Regions from separate parts of the Pseudoxanthomonas sp. SE1 genome, predicted to be linked through region 3. Evidence: predicted binding sites of a transcription regulator. Region 3 holds the regulator's gene; each other region holds the start of a gene.
What was found. The regulator HrcA, encoded in region 3, represses chaperone genes, less so after heat shock. The targets are predictions, from matches to a motif close to TTNGCACTCNNNNNNNNNGAGTGCNAA.
Positions count from the first base shown of each region.

Region 1: rpoH (RNA polymerase sigma factor RpoH) is a predicted target of HrcA. The motif match lies at 1,285-1,311, and genes of this name have one in related genera.
Region 2: OY559_RS17185 (co-chaperone GroES) is a predicted target of HrcA. The motif match lies at 1,442-1,468, and genes of this name have one in related genera.

Region 1 covers NZ_CP113783.1:429,560-431,824, reverse strand. The annotation lists gene OY559_RS02035 (hypothetical protein) at 1-315, opposite strand, end outside; gene rpoH (RNA polymerase sigma factor RpoH) at 395-1,273, opposite strand; gene OY559_RS02025 (metal-dependent hydrolase) at 1,468-2,265, opposite strand, start outside.
Region 2 covers NZ_CP113783.1:3,625,247-3,627,511, forward strand. The annotation lists gene groL (chaperonin GroEL) at 1-966, opposite strand, end outside; gene OY559_RS17185 (co-chaperone GroES) at 1,101-1,394, opposite strand; gene cutA (divalent-cation tolerance protein CutA) at 1,599-1,931, shown strand; gene OY559_RS17195 (protein-disulfide reductase DsbD family protein) at 1,936-2,265, shown strand, end outside.
Region 3 covers NZ_CP113783.1:1,963,382-1,965,646, forward strand. The annotation lists gene recN (DNA repair protein RecN) at 1-567, opposite strand, end outside; gene hrcA (heat-inducible transcriptional repressor HrcA) at 657-1,706, shown strand; gene grpE (nucleotide exchange factor GrpE) at 1,749-2,265, shown strand, end outside.

The DNA of each region.
Region 1 (2,265 bases), 1.5 Mb from region 3:
GTCCATGCTCGCGGCATCGTCCAGCACCACCTTGCGAATCGCGCCAAGCTGCGCGGACACCACCGGGTCGACCTGCATTGCGGCGCGGGCCTGCGCGTCATACTCCTCACGATCGATGCTGAAACTCACGCCGCGCGGTTCGCCGGAGGATTTGGTGTTGCCGGTTTCGGCAGCCATGGCCGGCGTGCTGCCCGCAGCCGCCAACATGCCGCATGCCATTGCCAACGCGAGTACCCACTGCCGCTTGTAGTTCCACGCCATGCCCTGCTCCCTTTGGTATTGCCGCCCGAGGCGGATCGCGGCGTAGTGGATCACACTTCCTCCGATCCATGAACCTCACAAATGAAAAGAGGCCCCTTGCGGGGCCTCTTCAGTACGCTGTCGCGATACCGGGTCAGGCAGCGAACAGCGCCTTCATCTTCTTCAGCGCGTTGGCCTCCACCTGGCGGACGCGCTCGGCGGAAATGCCGTACTCGTCGGCCAGTTCCTGCAGCGTGACCTTGCTGTCGCCATCCAGCCAGCGACGCTTGATGATATCGCGCGAACGCTCATCCAGATTCGCGAGGCCCTCGCGCAGCAGTTCCATCTGGTTGTCTTCGCTGTCTGCACGCTCGTAGGCCTGCGAAGGATCTTCGTCGTGGGCGACCAGATAGCTGGCCGGCGACGGGGGGGCGTGATCCTCATCCTCGTCAGAGGAGGCGTCGAAACCGATGTCGCGACCGGACAGGCGCGCTTCCATCTCCAGCACTTCGCGCTCGGACACGTTGAGGTCCTTGGCGATGACGCTGACTTCCTCGGCATTCATCCAGCCCAGGCGCGTCTTGGACTTGCGCAGGTTGAAGAACAGCTTGCGCTGCGCCTTGGTCGTGGCGACCTTCACGATGCGCCAGTTCTTCAGGATGAACTCGTGCATCTCGGCACGGATCCAGTGCACCGCGAAGCTCACCAGGCGCACGCCCATGTCGGGATCGAAACGCTTCACCGCCTTCATCAGGCCGATGTTGCCTTCCTGGATCAGGTCCCCCAGCGGCAGGCCGTAACCGTTGTAACCACGGGCGACATGCACCACGAAGCGCAGATGGGAGTGCACCAGTTCGCGCGCCGCGTCGAGGTCTTCATTCTCGCGGTAACGGTTGGCGAGTGCGCGCTCATCTTCGAGCGACAGCACCTGGATCTGGTGCACGGCACTGATATAGGCATCCAGCGAACCCAGGGCACTGGGAATCGGCAGGCTGTTGGTGACCAGGGCGGTAGTAGATGTGTTCTGGCTCATGGGCATGGATGTTAGCAGTCGGGGGGTTCGACTGCTAACCACCGGAGAAGTTCCCCATTGTCCTACGTCTGCAACAATCTCCCTCGGGCTGACGGGCCAGAAATATCCCCTTCCCCATCAATTACTTGGATTCACCGGTCTTCGCGCCGCCCTGGCGGCGGGAAACGACTCCGCGCGCTCTGGCGACCTGGCGTTCAGGTTTGGGGGGACATCGGCATGATCGCGGGCGGCACTGCCCGTGCCTGCCTCGCCAGCGCCTCGGCGGCGAGGTCATCGGCACCCGTCAGGCACGAAGGGTGGAAGTCCCGACGCAGGTAATCTCGCAGGTGACGAAGGGTGCGGCGCCCCATCCCATGCCCCTTGCCGAGATGATGGACCAGCTGGCGTACCGAGGCCTTCCTGCACAACAGGCGATCCTGGGCCAGCAGTGACGCTGCCATGCCGGCCATCAACAGGTAGAAGAGCGCCGTCGTCGTCAGCGCGCCCAGCAAGCGCACCGAATAATGAGGCGTGATCGCCTGCAGGAGATCGAAGGCGACCGCGCGGTGCTCGATCTCTTCCGCGAAGTGCCACTCCATCAGATCGCGCATGCGCGGATCCGCGTCGGCGAGGATGGTTTGCGACAGGAACTCATAGCCTAGGAACGCGTTGATGTGTTCGACACAGCTCACCAGCGAGACGTGTAGCCACAGCGGCGCATATCGGTCCATCGTGCGGAAGATGACGCGATCCACCGTCCTTTCGAAGCGACGATACGCATATCCCTGCACATCCAGGTTGTCCCAATAGCGTTTGTGTGCCACGCCATGCTGCGCCTCCTGCCGGATGAACGCCTGGCAGCGCTCCCGCAGTGCGTCGTCCGTGATACGCGGCATGCACGCATTGAGCGTACGGATATAGAACGCTTCGTTGGCGGGCACCAGGATGGTGTACGCATTGAGCAGCGACGAAACCACTTCATTCCCCGGCAGCCAGTGCCGCGGAATGTCGGT
Region 2 (2,265 bases), 1.7 Mb from region 3:
CTTCTTCGCACGACCCAAGTCGTTGATGGTGGCCTTCTCCAGCTGCAGGCCGACTTCCTCGGAGATCACCGTGCCGTTGGTCAGCGTGGCGATGTCTTCCAGGATGGCCTTGCGGCGGTCACCGAAGCCCGGCGCCTTGACGGCGGCGACCTTCACGATGCCGCGGATGGTGTTGACCACCAGCGTGGCGAGGGCTTCGCCTTCCACTTCCTCGGCCACGATCAGCAGCGGCTTGCCGGCCTTGGCGACGCCTTCCAGCACCGGCAGCAGTTCGCGGACGTTGGAGACCTTCTTGTCGTGGATCAGGATGAAGGGGTCGTCGAATTCGACCTGCTGCGACTGCTGGTTGTTGATGAAGTACGGCGACAGGTAGCCGCGGTCGAACTGCATGCCCTCGACGACGTCGAGTTCGTTCTCCAGGCCCGAGCCTTCTTCAACGGTGATCACGCCTTCCTTGCCGACCTTCTTCATGGCCTCGGCGATGATGTCGCCGATGTTGCTGTCGGAGTTGGCCGAGATGGTGCCGACCTGGGCGATGGCCTTGTCGTCGGCGGTGGGCTTGGAGAGCTTCTTCAGCTCTTCGACGGCGGCCTTCACGGCCTGGTCGATGCCGCGCTTGAGGTCCATCGGGTTCATGCCCGCGGCGACGGCCTTGGAGCCTTCGCGGATGAACGCCTGCGCCAGCACGGTGGCGGTGGTGGTGCCGTCACCGGCGTTGTCGGAGGTCTTGGAAGCGACTTCCTTGACCATCTGCGCGCCCATGTTCTCGAACTTGTCGGCCAGTTCGATTTCCTTGGCGACGGAGACGCCGTCCTTGGTGATGGTCGGGGCGCCGAAGCTCTTCTCGAGCACGACGTTGCGGCCCTTCGGGCCGAGGGTGGCCTTGACGGCATTGGCGAGGATGTTCACGCCGCGCACCATGCGCGTACGGGCGTCTTCACCGAAACGGATATCTTTGGCTGCCATGTTGCTTAACTCCGGGATTCGAGATTGGAGATGCGGGATTCGATGGAAAGCGGGACTTCGGGACGGACCGGGCGCTTGCAGCGAGTGTCGCTGTTGCGAATCCCGGATCTCGCAGGCCGAATCCCGCCTCGGCGTCAGCCGAGGATCGCGAGGACGTCGTCTTCCTTGATGATCTTGTACTCGACGCCTTCGTACTTGTACGGCGAACCGGAGTACTGGCCGTAGATCACCTTGTCGCCGACCTTGACCTTCGGGGCGCGCACGCCGCCGGTGGCGTCGATGAACTTGCCTTCGCCGACGGCGACGACTTCACCCTTGGTGGGCTTTTCCTTGGCGGCGTCGGGAATGATGATGCCGCCGACGGAGGTTTCTTCGGCTTCGATCGGCTTGACCACCAGACGGTCATACAGCGGCTTGATGTTGCTCATTTCAATCCTCTTAAGTGATTGATTGGACTGGGAAAGGGGCGGCGATGTTAGCACTCCCCCACGGAGACTGCCAACGCCACGGGTACAAAAACCCGGCCAGGCCGGGATGCGTTGGATATCGGGGTGCCCGGCGTGGTTTCAAGGGGGTGTGCGCATATCCGTCGCACCGGGTGCCGGGGCGGGGTCTGCGATAATCGCCGCCCCATGCCCGTCTTCCTGATCCTGTCGACCTGTCCCGATGCCGATACCGCCCAGCGGTTGGCGCGGGCGCTGGTGGACGAGCGCTTGGCCGCCTGCGTCAGCGTGCTACCGGGCGTGGTGTCGACCTATCGCTGGCAGGGCCGGGTGGAACAGGCCAACGAGGTCCAGCTGCTGGCGAAGACCAGCGCCGACCGGCGCGATGCGCTGATGGCCCGGCTGGCCGAACTGCACCCGTATGAACTGCCGGAGATCCTGGCGGTCGAAACCGCCGGCCTGCCCGCCTACCTGGACTGGGTCGCTGTCGAAACCCGGGCCGATGCCCGTGCCCCCGAGTGACCCGATGACGCTGATCCGTACCCTGCTCGCCTGCCTGCTGCCCCTCGCCTCGCTGATCGCGCCCGCCGCATCCGCCGCGATCACCCAGGACGACCTGCTGCCGGTGGACGAGGCCTTCGTGCTGACGGCCAGCGCGCCTGCACGCGACCGCATCGAGATCCGCTGGAAGATCACCGACGGGTATTACCTTTACCGGCATCGCACCAGCGTGGAGGCCGACGCGGGCTTCGCCGCGCAGCCGCTGCAGTTGCCGAAGGGCAAAGCCTATCGCGACGAGTTCTTCGGCGACGTCGAAACCTACCGCGGCGAGCTGCTTGCGACCCTGCCCGGCCGG
Region 3 (2,265 bases):
CAGATAATTGATCCGGTCAGAGACATCGCCCTGGCCGGACAACTGTTCGCGTTCGCGCAGGAGGGTGCTCCACTTCTGCGCCGCGCCGCGCACCGCGCTGCGCTCGTCGCCGTTGCGGGCGAAGGCATCCAGCAGGTCCAGCTGGCTCTGGCGGGCGAGCAGGGCCTGGTGTTCATGCTGGCCGTGGATCTCCACCAGGCGGGCCGCGAGATCGGAAAGCTGCGACAGCGTCACGCTGCGGCCATTGATCCATGCACGCGAGCCGCCATCGGCGCGGATCACCCGGCGGAGCTGGCACTGGCCGTCATCATCCAGTTCGTTGTCCGCCAGCCACGCCTGTGCCGGCGACCCCGGTCCGGCCGAGAACTCGGCGGAGAGTTCCGCGCGTTCGGCGCCATGCCGGACCACGCCGCTGTCGGCCCGCAGGCCGGACAGGAAGCCGAGCGCGTCCACCAGCAGCGATTTGCCGGCGCCGGTTTCGCCTGAAATGACGGTCATGCCATCGCCGAACTCCAGCTCGGCGGCGCGGACGACGGCGAAATCCTTGATGGCGAGGTGTCTGAGCATGCGGCGGATTGTAAGCGGTGCCGGCTCAGGTTCTGAGACACCGGGGCGTTCGACTTGCAATGCCGCGGGCGCAACGTTATCTAACGGACATGAATTCGCCGTCGCCCCCGCTGGATCCGCGCGCCCGCCAACTGCTGCGCACGCTGATCTCGCGCTATATCCGCGACGGCGAGCCGGTGGGGTCGCAGACCCTGGCCCGGCACGCCGGGCTGGAAGTCAGTTCGGCGACGATCCGCAACATCCTCTCGGAACTCGAGGAGGTCGGATTGCTCAGTTCGCCGCATACCTCGGCCGGGCGCATCCCGACGGCGCAGGGCTACCGCGTGTTCGTGGACAGCCTGGTGCAGGTGAAGTCGCTGGGGGACGGCGAAGTGGCCCGGCTGCGCTCCGAGCTGCCGGCCGGCGCCGGCACCCAGGCGCTGCTGGGCAACGCCTCCGAGCTGCTGTCGGCCATGACCCATTTCGTCGGCGTGGTCAGCGTGCCGCGGCGCGAGCAGTTCGCCTTCCGCTACATCGACTTCGTCCCGCTGGATGGCCAGCGGGTGATGGCCATCCTGGTGTTCGCCGACAACGACGTGCAGAACCGGGTGATCGAAACACGGCGCGCCTATGAGCGCCCGGAACTGGAGCGCATCGCCAACTACCTGAACACCCAGTTCGCCGGCCGGCCGCTGTCCGAGATTCGCGCGAACCTGCTGCACGACCTGCGCAGGGCGCAGACCGAAATGGAAGGGCTGCTGGCCGAATCCATCGAACTGGCGGAGCAGGCCCTGACGCCACCCAACGACGATGTGGTGCTGGCAGGACAGACCCGGTTGATGGGGGTGCAGGAACTGTCCGACCTGGAACGGCTGCGGGACCTGTTCGAGGCCTTCGCCCGCAAGCGCGAGATCCTGCAGCTGCTGGAGCGCACGATCCGCGCGCCCGGCGTACGCATCTTCATCGGCGAGGACACCGGCCTGGCGCCGCATGATGGCGTCTCGGTGGTGACCGCTCCGTACATGGCGGGCGGGCAGGTGCTGGGCGTGCTGGGCGTCATCGGGCCTACCCGGATGGCCTATGACCGGGTCATCCCGGTGGTGCAGGCGGCGGCGGATGTGCTCGGCGCGGCCTTGAATCCGGAAACGCCGGCCCCATAGGTTGGGGCTTGGGCGGCCGGACTTGCCGCGATGGGACCCGAAATGAACCAACACGAACACGATTCCGACCTGGGCGGCGGCAACGAGCCGCAGGACGTCGAAGGCGCGCTGATCGCCGAACTGGAAACCCTCCGCAACGAAGTGGACCAGCTGCGCGCGGCGTCGCTGCTCGAGCGCGCCGACCTGGACAACCAGCGCAAGCGCGTGGCGCGCGACATCGAGCAGGCCCGCAAGTTCGCCAACGAACGCCTGCTGGGCGATCTGCTGCCGGTGTTCGACAGTCTGGATGCCGGGCTCGCAGCGGCGGGCAATGAGCCCAGTCCACTGCGCGACGGGCTTGAGCTGACATACAAGCAACTGCTGAAGGTGGCTGGCGACAACGGTCTGACCCTGCTCGACCCGGCCGGTGAAGCCTTCAACCCCGAGCACCACCAGGCCATCAGCCAGGCGGACGCGCCCGGCGCCGATCCCGGCAGCGTGGTGCAGGTGTTCCAGAAGGGCTATGTACTCAATGGCCGTCTGCTGCGTCCGGCCCTGGTCGTCGTGGCGAAACACGACT